DNA from 2 places in the Arthrobacter sp. 10L424 genome. Region 2 is predicted to be linked to the other one. Evidence: predicted binding sites of a transcription regulator. Region 2 holds the regulator's gene; the other holds the start of a gene.
What was found. Region 2 encodes LexA, which represses DNA repair genes until DNA is damaged. Its sites were predicted from a motif close to TCGAACANNTGTTCGA; they were not measured.
Positions count from the first base shown of each region.

Region 1 (6,062 bases), on a different contig from region 2:
CACATGCGATCTGACGGTCTCCCTCGACGGATTCGCCGCCGGCCCGAACCAAAGCCTCGCGGAACCTCTGGGCGAGGGCGGCGAGCGCATGCACAGGTGGCAGTTCGAGGAACCCCACGCCAACGCGGCCTGGCGTGCAGGCATCCTCGCATCCGGCGCGTACATCATGGGACGGAACATGTTCGCCGGGCCCGGGCCGGGGCCGTGGGACGATGAATGGCGGGGATGGTGGGGTGAAGAACCGCCGTATCACGCACCCGTGTTCGTCCTCACTCACCATCCACGCGAGCCACTGGAGATGCAGGGCGGCACCACGTTCACCTTCGTCACCGACGGAATCGAATCGGCGTTGAGCCAGGCGCGGAAGGCCGCTGGCAGCAAGGACGTGGCCATTGCCGGCGGGGCGCAGACCGTCCGCCAGTACCTTTCGGCGGGGCTGATCGACGAGCTGCGGCTCCACACCGCGCCCATCGTCCTGGGAGCGGGCGAACGGCTGCTCGACGGCGTCACGAACCTCCAGCTCGAGCCGACGGAAGTGAGCGGTACCGGCCTCGTCACCCACGTGCGCTACCGGGTAACCCGCTGAAACGCACGACGCCGGCCCTGCTGCCGCTGGCTTGCCTCGCCGTCATCGCCGTGACCGCAGCCTGCGCGGCTCCGTCGCCAAACGCGGACGCCAACATTCAAGCGGTCGCCCAGCCGCCGGCTGCCTCGGCCGCACCTTCCACGGGCGCCGGACTGCCGCCAGGCATGACCCTCGGGCCGGTCCCATCGGTGCCGCCAGCCCCCGCCGGGCAGGGTGCAGATGAATGCCTGCCCCGGGGTGCAGATGACGCCGCGCCCACCGGAACGCTGGAATGTCAGTACTTCACTTCCGGGTCCATGCAGCCGGCTACCGTGCCCCGCGGTCCGGGATTGAGTTCCGGAGACTACGCCGTAAGGTTCGGCAGCCTCGGCGGCCGCCCATTGATGACGGTGCGGATCCCGTGCGCCTCCTACGCGGTTAGGGTCAGCATTGCCGGCCAGACAATCACGCCGGTGCCGGGAACAACGGAGAGTTTTGTCGGCACTTGCGGCTTCCCGTGGGACGAGGAACAGCAGCGGATGTCACGGTACATCCAAGCCCCGCTGCAGTTCGTGGAACGTGAAGCCAGTATTGTGCTGCACAACTCCGAATGGGGAGTCACGCTCTCCCGCACTCCCTACGGGACCCCCTAGCCTTCCTCGCCACCCCCCGTCGCCGCGGGACGTGGGCCGACGTGCCGCCACGGGGATGCCCGACGAGGCCCCGAGGACAGTGTCTGGTAGCCGTCGTCTCAGGCCTCCGCTACCTCAACCTCGACCCGGCTTTCCCCCTTGTGGCAGTCAAAACCACTGCCCGCGTGAACGATGCTGAGGCTGTCGATGAACTGGCGGCGAAAGTGACTTCGGCCTACCGCGGCGTTGGAGTGCGTGGCTTCACATTCTGGGAGCGGCCGGGCCTCGACCTACCCTCCGCGGAAGGCTGGGCAACAGTCATGGCCGGGTCCCTCAGCGCGGCCGCCGGCGCCAACGAACGGGACCTGATCGGGGCTCTAACGATCTCCTGGCCGGAAGCGGCGGCTGAAGTGTTCACCGAATACCGGCTCGAACATCAGGCGTGGCGGTCCGGCGCCCCGGAGCTCTCACCGTTTGTTTCAGAGTCCGACCAGGCGGGGCTCCAGGAAGCGACGGACCAGGGCTTGCTGATGTCGCTCCGGGACGACCACGGCTTTGCGGGACTGGCTGCCGCCACAATCTCGCCGCTCTTTGGCCGATCGGCACTCTGCATGCTGGATGTATTGCTGACGGAGCGCCTGCGCGGCAGGGGCTTGGCTCCCGCGGTGCAGTCGTCGTTTCTGACCGGTCAACGATCGGGTGTGGACACCGTATGGGGCCACATCCACGCGAGGAACGTGCCTTCGCTCCGCACGGCGCAAAAGCTAGGCCGCCGCCCGGTCCAGCAGGGGTACTTCGTTAGCCTGCCCGCGTCCTGAAGGCGGCTCCCACCGACTGATATCCCGGTTGGCCGTCCTGACGAATCCGTCCAGGCGACCGACCTCTAACGATAATCTTGCGCATTCGAGTACCTCCCCGGCACTACCAGGGCAGGTCCTGTTCACCGAGGGAGCAGAAGCGGGGCGAAGTCCGGACGCCTGAATCGACCAGCTCACGGAGTTGGCGGGCGGCGACGCCTGGATCCTTGGAAGCGCCAGGCTGTCCCATGTCAGTCGCCAGTTTGCCCGGGTGAACTGCCCAGCAGCGAACGCGGCCCCGCAGGTCCTGAGCCAACGAGACGGTCAGCATGTTCTGCGCGGCTTTGGAGATTTTGTAGGCATAACTCGTCGACAGATGTGAGAAGTCACCATTGGCCTGGGCAGCAAGGGATCCCAGCCGGGACGTCATGTTGATGATGATCGGATCGGGGGCCGCCAACAGGTTCGGCAACAGGAACTGCACCAGGCGAAGCGGACCGGCGACGTTGACATCAACCGCGTTCAGGATGCCTTCAGGGGGAATCGACCCGAGATCGCCATGGGGTGCCCCCTGCGCCGCATTATTGATCAGCAAGTCGACAGGGCGGCCGTCCAGGACTTCGAGAAGTTCTGCAGCAATGTCCTTTCGAACATCCTGCCGGACCGTTACGACGTCCCGCGGGTAGGCGCCCGTGCTCTGGGGCCGGGGTGACCGCGCGACGGAGACGACACTCCAGCCGGACTCCGCAAACTCGTCCGCCAAAGAGAGCCCCAGACCTCGGTTAGCGCCTGTAACGACAACCAGCTTCTTCATCCGCTCAGGCTAGCCGCAGTGCGGGGCACTTCGTTCATTGGCGGTTCGCGTGCGGATTCAGTCTGCCTCGAGGACGAAGAAGATGAAGGACAGGAACGCTGTCCTCTCGCCTTTGAGGATGCGCGGCGGAAGGAGTTCGTGCGGCGTGTCCGGAGCTGGCTCTGGTTCGCTCACGGCGGCTACGCGGTATCCCGCCGACGTGAAGGCGCTGATCATCGCATGAAGGGGCCGGTGCCAGAAGGTCAGGACCGCCGGTTCGCCGTCGAACTCGTAATCCTCCGAGTACTGGCGGGTGGCGAAGTAGTCCTCGGTTGGATAGTTGACCACGCTGACCGTGGGGTGGTTGACCGACAGGATCAGGCGCCCGCCCGGCTTCAGCACTCGCCGCAGTTCGGCAAGAGGTGCCGACCAGTCTTCCAGGTAGTGCAGGACCAAGGACGAGACGACGTCGTCGAAGGAGCCGTCGGCGAAAGGCAGCGGCTTGCTGAGGTCGGCCACGTGCAGGTCCGCGTCCGCGCCCAAACGCTGTCTTGCCAATTCCAGCATCGCAGGACTGGAATCGAAGCCGGTCACGACTGCGCCTTTCGCGCCCAGTGCCGCGGACAGGGGCCCGGAGCCGCACCCTGCGTCCAGGACCCGGTGGCCGGTCACGTCGCCGGCAAGGCCCACCATCGCCGGGCGCTCGTAGTAGGCGTTGAGGAGGCTGGACTCATTTTCAGCCGAGTAGTTCTCGGCGAAATCGTCATAATGGTCGGATTTCATGTCTATTCCCTTCAGGCGGATTCTTACGGGCGGGACAACAGGGTTGACCCTAGCAAGCAAGAGCCGCCCGACCATGGAACTTCCGGTAACTTGCCCCTTTATCGAATAGCTCCGGCTCCAGCCGTCGAGGTGAAAGGTTGCCGGATGCGGGGCGAATATGCAGATAGAGCTGGTGTATCAGGGCTAAGGCGTCGGTAATGTGATGGGACGGCAGTGACTTTTCCCGGTAACCAGGCAGCGGCAGGAGGCGCAGATGACTCGTCGAACCTCGTTCGCGCTGATTGCGGGACTTCGCATCTTGCTGCTCATGTCCGTGTTCGCGCAGGTATGGATCATCCCCTCCGCGGTGGAGAGAGCAGTTGCTGTCTTCCCGGAAGTCGAGCCCCTCGCGGTTCCTGCCATCATCTGGGGAATCTGCGCAATTGCCTGCTGGCAAGCCATCGCCGTCATTGGACTGCGGCTGGTCATATGCGCCCGCGACCACAAATTCGATCCATCAACCGACAAATGGCAACGCGCGATGGTTGGTTGTCTCCTCGCCTTCCTCGCGCTGGTCGTGGCAGCGTTCATCGCTCTCAACGTACTGGCATACACGCCCCCAGGTGTGATGCTTGGACTCATCGCCGGAGGGCTCATCGCGCTGATCGCAGCGAGCTCTCTCGTTACCTCTGCCGTGACAGGTTAGTCCCTGCGGGCTCTAACTGCGTGCACGAGGCGCCCCGCGAAGTAGACGACGGCGACCACGCTCACCGTCGCCAAAATCCACGTGCCATCCATGCTGAGGGCGGGGCCGCTAGTACACATGCTCGTAGCGCCAGACTCGATTGTGTAGTCAACGCACTCGCCGCTCCTATACCCCAGAAGCGTTATGTTCACGGTGATCAAGAGGAGGATCGCAACGGCCCAAGGCCACCATCGCGGTGAACGGAATCGCGGCGTTTCATCCATGCAGTCACCCTACAGATCGGGCCATCACATTTCTGCCCCCTTCGACGATCTGTTCAGTACCTGCAAATCCTGCGGTCGCAACGGCCGGCCGTGGACTGAGGCCGCCGCACGGCCCAGGCTGTCCCACTGGCGTTCAAGCCGTCCGACGAAGGCCCGCGCCGGCGCCCGGGTCTGCTCAATGTCAGCGCCCGGGGCTACACTGAATGTATCGAACATATATTCGAATAAAGGTGTGTTGTGGGCGTAATCATTGGGCCCCGCGTGATAGACGCGGGCACTTCTCTTCTGTCGGTCCTGATCTCGCCAGTGCCGGTTGCCGCAGGCTACCCTTCTCCGGCCCAGGACTACTTCGACGGCCGCATCGACCTCAACGAACACCTCATCAAGGACATCACCAGCACCTACATCGTCAGGGTGTCCGGGGACTCCATGGAGGGCGCCGGGATCAGCGACGGCGACGAGCTGATCGTAAACCGCGCGCTCGAGCCCCGCGACGGCTGTGTCGTCGTCGCGGTCCTTGATGGCGAGCTCACGGTCAAGAGGCTGCGCATCACGGCCGCGGGCGCAGTGCTGCAGGCCGACAACTCCCGCTACCCGGACATCAGGGTTCCGGCGCTGTCGGACCTTGTCGTCTGGGGCGTCGCGACCCGCTGCCTGCACCATGTCTAGGGCTACCCCCGGCCGGGGCAGCATCGCCTTGGTTGACGTGAACTGCTTCTACGCCAGCGCCGAACGCGCTTTCGACCCCTCCCTGGAGGGACGTCCGCTCGTGGTGCTCTCCAACAACGACGGCTGCGCTGTCACCCGCTCCCCTGAAGCGAAGGCCCTCGGGATCCCCCTCGGCGAGCCTTGGTTCAAGCTCGCACCCCGGGCGAAGGAATGGGGGCTCGTGGCGCGTTCCAGCAACTATGAGCTCTACGGCGACATCAGCGCCCGCGTCATGGAGCTCCTCGGCCGCTACTCCGCCTGGCTGGAGGTTTACAGCATCGACGAGGCCTTCCTTGGCGTCAACGGCAGCCCGGAGGAACTGCAGCGCCTGGGCCACACCATGAAAACGGCGGTGCGCCGGAACGTCGGAGTCCCCGTCTGCGTCGGGATCGCCGGCACCAAGACCCTGGCGAAACTCGCCAACAAGTGGGCGAAACACAATCCGGCGTTCGACGGCGTCTGCCACTGGGACGCTGTCCCCGCCGCCCAGCGCGAGAAGCTCATGGCGGGTCTGTCCGTGGTCGAACTCTGGGGTGTGGCCGCGCGGCTGACCAAACGCCTGAACGCACAGGGAATCCACACCGTGCTGGACCTCGCGCGTGCGGACCCCATCAGGATCCGGGACCGGTTTTCGGTGGTGCTGATGCGGACGGTCCTCGAACTCAACGGGACGCCGTGCATCCCCCTGGAAGAGGAACGAACCGGCCGCGACCAGCTCATCTTCAGCCGGTCCTTCGCGGCTCCGATCACCACCGGCGCCGGGCTGCGCCAGGTGCTGGGCGTCTACGGCCAGCAGGCCAGCGCCCGGCTGGCGCGTCACGGGCTGCAGGCCAAGG
Region 1 covers NZ_JBFTJH010000003.1:288,244-294,305, reverse strand. The annotation lists gene AC1DC5_RS06960 (dihydrofolate reductase family protein) at 1-586, shown strand, start outside; gene AC1DC5_RS06955 (GNAT family N-acetyltransferase) at 1,383-2,015, shown strand; gene AC1DC5_RS06950 (SDR family NAD(P)-dependent oxidoreductase) at 2,119-2,808, opposite strand; gene AC1DC5_RS06945 (class I SAM-dependent methyltransferase) at 2,866-3,570, opposite strand; gene AC1DC5_RS06940 (DUF2975 domain-containing protein) at 3,824-4,255, shown strand; gene AC1DC5_RS06935 (LexA family protein) at 4,756-5,187, shown strand; gene AC1DC5_RS06930 (Y-family DNA polymerase) at 5,180-6,062, shown strand, end outside.
Region 1: a site for LexA is predicted at 4,727-4,742, ahead of AC1DC5_RS06935 (LexA family protein). Genes of this name have one in related genera too.

Region 2 (6,062 bases):
AGGTAGGCGGCCAGCAGCGCCATCCCGGCCAGGACGTAAAACACGATCTGGACCCAGCGCGGGCTCTTCTGCTGGCGGAAGGACAGCGCTCCGCCGACGAGCAGCCCGGCGAGGCCCATCAGCACGATGGACCACATCTAGGCGGTCCCGGCTTCCGGGGCGGCGTCGGACAGAGTGGCGTCGGACGGCACGGCTTCTGCGCGCACTGAGTCCGGGGCCGCTGATTCCGCGGCCCGGGAGCGGTCCCGCAGGCTCTCAACCCAGTTGCGCAGCAGGTGCGCCCCGGCGTCGCCGGACTTTTCGGGGTGGAACTGTGTGGCGCACAGCGGGCCGTTTTCCACGGCCGCGATGAACGGGGCACCGTGCTCGGACCAGGTGACCAGGGGCGCCGCCATCCGCGGCTGGATGACGTCGAAGTCCCACTGCTGGACCCCGTAGGAGTGCACAAAGTAGAAGCGTTCGTCTTCGACGCCGGCGAACAGCTTGGAGCCTTCCGGGACGGATACGGTGTTCCAGCCCATGTGCGGCACGACATCGGCGGGAAGGAGTTCGACCTTCCCGGGCCACTCCCCCATTCCTTCGGCTTCGGTGCCGTGCTCGACGCCGGCCTCGAACAGGACCTGGAGGCCGACGCAGATGGCCAGGACCGGCCGGCCGCCGGCCACGCGGCGGCCGATCATGCGGATCCCGTCGACGGCTTTGAGCTCGCGCATCACCGTTTCGAACGCACCGACGCCGGGCACCACGAGGCCGTCGGCGTTGAGCACGTCCTGCGGCTTGGAACTGAGGATCACTTCGGCACCGGCACGCTCGAGGGCGCGGACGGCGGAGCGGACGTTGCCGGAGCCGTAGTCGAGGACCGTGACGGTCGGCTTGCCCTCGGGCGACGCCGGCTTCGCGCCGGCGTCGGGGTCGATGATGGCGCCGTCCTTCAGCACTTTGCCGGTCACAGCGCACCCTTGGTGGAGGGAATGCCCTCGACGCGCGGGTCCGGTTCGACGGCGGCGCGCAGGGCGCGGGCGAAGGCCTTGAACTGGGCCTCGACGATGTGGTGCGGGTCCCGGCCGGCGGTGACGTTCATGTGCAGGCAGATGCCGGCGTGCAGGGTGATCGCCTCGAAGACGTGGCGGGTGAGGGAACCGGTGAAGTGTCCGCCGATCAGGTGGTACTCCTGGCCTGCCGGTTCTCCGCCGTGCACGAGGTACGGGCGGCCGGAGACATCGACGACGGCGTGCGCGAGGGCTTCGTCGAGGGGCACTGTGGCTTCGCCGAAGCGGCGGATCCCGGCCTTGTTTCCGAGGGCGGTGCGCAGGACCTCGCCGAAGGTGATCGCAACGTCCTCGACCGTGTGGTGGACGTCGATGTGTGTGTCGCCGGTGGCCTTGACCGTCATGTCGATCAGGGAGTGCTTGCTCAGCGCCGTCAGCATGTGGTCGTAGAACGGGACCGAGGTGCTGATGTCCGAGACGCCGGTGCCGTCCAGGTTGATCTCGACCAGCACCGATGACTCGCTGGTGGTCCGTTCCATGCGTGCGGTCCGGCCCTCGGCAGCGGTTGTTCCGGTGGTGCTCATGTGGGTGTCCTTTGGATGACGACGGTGCCCGGCGAACAGGGCAGGGTGGATGTCCTGGGTTAAGTCTAGGCGCGCTGCACTGCGCGGCCGGCCAGGATCCGCTCGAGGGCTTCGAGGAAGGCTGTGGTTTCCGTCTCAGTCCCGGCGGTGACACGAAGGTGCCCGGGAATGCCGACGTCGCGGATGAGCACCCCGGCATCCAGCAGTTCCTGCCAGACCTCGTGCGGGTTGTCCAGACCGCCGAAGAAGACATAGTTCGAGTCGGAGGCGGCAGGCTTGAGGCCCATCCGCTGCAGTTCGGCCACGATCCTGTCGCGCTGCCGCTTGATGTCCTCGACGTCGGCCATCAGCGCGACCCGGTGGTGCAGGGCGGCCAGGGCTGTCGCCTGGGTGATGGCCGAGAGGTGGTACGGGAGCCGGACCAGGCGCAGGGCGTCGGTGACCTCCGGGGCTGCCGCCATGTAGCCGACACGGGCTCCGGCCAGGGCGAAGGCCTTGCTCATGGTGCGCGAAACGATCAGCCGTTCCCGGCCGGGCAGCAGCGTCAGCGCGCTGGGCGTGCCGTTGTGGGCGAACTCGTGGTAGGCCTCATCGACGATAACGATGGTCTGGCTGGCCTCGCCGGCCTCGTAGACAGCCTCGACGACGTCCAGGCCAAGCCCGGTGCCGGTGGGGTTGTTCGGGGAGCAGAGGAACACGATGTTCGGCTGGAGTTCGCGGACCTGCCGGGCGGCCGACTCGGCACTGAGCCCGTAGTCATCGGCGCGGATCCCGGCGATGTACCCGGTGTCCGTGCCGGAAGCCAGCAGCGGGTACATGGAGTATGTGGGAGGGAAACCAAGGGCGGTGCGGCCGGGACCGCCGAAGGCCTGGAGGATCTGCTGGAGAACCTCGTTGGAGCCGTTCGCGGCCCAGATGTTGTCCGCGGCCAGTCCGTGCCCGAGGTATTCGGCCAGCGCCTCCCGCAGTTCCGTGAATTCGCGGTCCGGATAGCGGTTCAGTCCGGCGGCGGCAATGGTGACGGCGTCGGAGATGGCCGCGAGGACGTCGGCCGGGACGCCGTGGGTGTTCTCGTTGACGTTGAGCAGGATGGGGACGTCCAGCTGCGGTGCCCCGTAGGGGGTCAGGCCCCGCAGGTTGGTCCGGAGGGGAAGTCGGTTCAGGCGCTCTAACTGGTCAGTCACTTGTCCAGTTTAAGTGAGTTCGCGGCGGGCCCGGAAACTGTGACGCTTTGCGGGGCTGTCGGCGCCCTGCGGAACGCCTCGAGACCCTCAAGCGACGGGACCCCTGAGCTATCTGGATGGAGCTGCCTGGCCGGAACGAACTAGTTGGACGGAATGAAGAGCGCCTGGCCCGGCACGACGCGGGCGGCCTCGAGGTTGTTCAGCTGGATGATGTCGGCGACGACGTCGCGGGGATCGCGCTCGGGCGCCACTGCCTCGGCGATGGCCCACAAGGATTCGCCGGGCTGCACCGTTACCGAGACTGTGGGTGTCAACGACAGCTCGGCGGCAGAGTCCGCCGCCTTTGCCGGGGCGTTGAGGAATCCGCTGAAGGAGAGAACCAGTGCGGCCAGCAGGATGAGCGGCACCCCAATGAAGACGAAGCGCCCCCGCCGGGTGAGCTTAAGCGGCGCCTGCTTTGCCTGTTCGGCACGACCGCTGGGGCCGGACTGGCCGGGCTGACCTGTGCCGCTGCCGGTGCCGGGCCGGCCATAGTCGCCGAATGAGTCGCGGCCGAAAGTGTCGTGAAACGCGCTTGATGCTGACATGAACTGAGCCCTCCTGGACCATACTGTGCCGCCCGGCGTACTCCACGTACCCGCCGCCAACCGGCCTGACCTTCGAACAAAGAGACGAATAACCTGTTCCAACCGAACTGCGCCAAACTAGAACACATATTCGAATCTTGCTAGTTCTGTTTTAGCACTTATTGACGAACATTGTCGAGACTCGCTAGAACAAATGTTTGAAAAAGCTGTGTGGCTGGCCTACGTTTGAGTCAAAGAACAACCACTTCTGCAGTTGATCAGCAGGGTCTGACATTTCAGGCCGGAAGTTCCCGGCAGCTGCAGCCACAGCGGCCGGGCGGAACGGAAAGGCGTTGGCGAACATGGCAGCACAAGCCACTGGCGGCAGGGCCACCCAGCGGAGCCCGCAGGCAGCCCGGCCACCCAAGAGCCTTACCGTCCGGCAAAAGAAGATTCTGGAGACCATCCAGCGCTCCGTGACGGACAACGGGTACCCGCCGTCCATGCGCGAAATCGGCGACACGGTGGGCCTCGCGAGCCTTTCCAGCGTGACCCACCAGCTTTCGCAGCTCGAGAAGCTCGGCTACTTGCGGCGTGATCCCAAGCGCCCTCGGGCCATGGAAGTGCTGATGCCGTTGACCCTCGATGAGGGAACCGCGAAAATTTCAGGCGTCGAGAAGTCCAGCGGCCTGCGCAGTGTCGGCGGCTTGTCTGTTTCGGAGCTGGCCAGTGCCACGGATACCGCCATGGTGCCGTTGGTGGGCCGGATCGCCGCGGGCGGACCGATCCTGGCCGACCAGGTGGTTGAGGACGTTATGCCCCTGCCCCGCCAGCTGGTGGGCCACGGCGAGCTCTTTATGCTCAAGGTCGCCGGTGACTCGATGATCGATGCGGCCATCTGCGACGGTGACTGGGTGGTGGTGCGCAGGCAGGGCGATGCTGTCAATGGTGACATTGTGGCCGCCCTGCTGGATGACGAGGCAACAGTGAAGACCTTCCGCCAGCGTGACGGCCACACCTGGCTGCTGCCGCAGAATACCCAGTACGAGCCCATCCTCGGCGATCATGCCGTCATTATGGGCAAAGTCGTCTCGGTGCTGCGCTCCCTCTAGGACTGAACCTCCCGGCAGCTCAGAGCTGCCCAGTCCCTGCGAACACGGCCCCGCCGGCGTTGACCAGTTCACGCCGGACGGGGCCTTTCGCGTTCCTCCCGGTTACTGGCACCCCGGCGGCGGCAGGGTCCCGGAAAATCCGCGGACGCCGCGGGGACCCGCATCCCGGCCCGGTCACATGTCCCGGCAGGGTCCCAACCCGGCGGGGCTACGTGGCGGGCTGCCCTGATTCCTTCGCGAGCCGCTCCAGAGCCGCGACGGCGATGGCGGGGTCCGTGGTGGGCCAGAACGGCGGCAGGGCGGCGCGGAGGAATCCCCCGTAGCGTTCGGTGGACAGCCGCGAGTCCAGCACAGCCACCACACCCTTGTCCGTCGTCGTGCGGATCAGTCGGCCCGCGCCCTGGGCCAGACGGATGGCAGCGTGGGTCGCGGAAACACTCATGAAGCCGTTGCCGCCGGCCTGGGCCACGGCCCGGGACCGCGCCGTCATCAGGGGATCGTCGGGCCGCGGGAACGGGATCCGGTCGATCACTACGAGGCGGCAGGAGGTCCCCGGCACGTCGACGCCCTGCCACAGGGACATGGTGCCGAAGAGGCAGGTGTCCGGCTCGTCGGCGAACTGCTTCACCAGCGCCGTCATGGTGGAATCCCCCTGGCAGAGGATGCTCATGTCCAGCCGTGGCCGCAAGGCCTCGGCAGCGTCCTCGGCGGCGCGCCGCGACGAGAAAAGGCACAGCGCCCCGCCGCCGGAGGCCCGGATCAGCTTCTCGAGTTCGTCGAGCGCTTCCGGGGACGTGCCGCGGCCGGGCTTGGGCAGATGCTTGGCAACGTACAGGATGCCCTGCTTGGGGTATTCGAACGGAGAGCCGACGTCGACGCCGGTCCAGCTCGGGGCGCCTGGACCCACCAGGCCCAGGCCGCCGGCAGCAGGTTCGAAAGCGGACCCGATCGCCAGGGTGGCCGAGGTGAGGATGACCGTGTGGTCCGCGAACAGGCCCTCGCGGAGCCGCCCGGCAACGCTGAGCGGGGCGATATTGACCAGCGCCGGGGCGGACTCGTCGGGCTGGGAGTAGCCCTGCTGCGGGTCGAAGGTGCTGTTGCGGGAAAACCAGACCACTTCGCGGTTCTCGCGTGCTGCCAGCAGCCGTTCACAGAGTTCCAGGATCACCATGAGCCGGGAGCGCGCGAGCTGGCGGCCGCCGTCGGCCGTGTTCGCGCTGTCCCCCTTGGAATCCGAGAGCGCGGCGCGGCAGGCGTCCCGCAACTGGTCCACGCAGTCCAGCTGTTCGCTGTTGAGGCCGTTGGGCATAAGCCCGCTGGGGACGCCCTCAATGGCAAGTTCGAGGTTGGATGCGGCGTTGTTCAGCGCGTCCACGGTGATGCCGGCGTGCTTCCGTGCCCCGGACGCGGCGGCGTGCACCATGGCCACAGAAAGCTGGCCGGACACGGCGCCGGTCACGCGGTCCTGGAGCTCGTGGGCTTCATCGACCACCACGACGTCGTATTCCGGCAGCACGGCGAGGCCTTCGAAGGCGCTGACGGCCAGCATCGCGTGGTTGGTGACCACGACGTCGGCGTCCGCGGCGTTTTGCCGGGCCAGTTCGCTGAAGCATTCGGCTGCCAGGGG
Region 2 covers NZ_JBFTJH010000004.1:186,590-192,651, reverse strand. The annotation lists gene AC1DC5_RS10650 (hypothetical protein) at 1-137, opposite strand, end outside; gene hisH (imidazole glycerol phosphate synthase subunit HisH) at 138-950, opposite strand; gene hisB (imidazoleglycerol-phosphate dehydratase HisB) at 947-1,573, opposite strand; gene AC1DC5_RS10635 (histidinol-phosphate transaminase) at 1,639-2,757, opposite strand; gene AC1DC5_RS10630 (LysM peptidoglycan-binding domain-containing protein) at 2,898-3,344, opposite strand; gene lexA (transcriptional repressor LexA) at 3,686-4,435, shown strand; gene AC1DC5_RS10620 (ATP-dependent DNA helicase) at 4,644-6,062, opposite strand, start outside.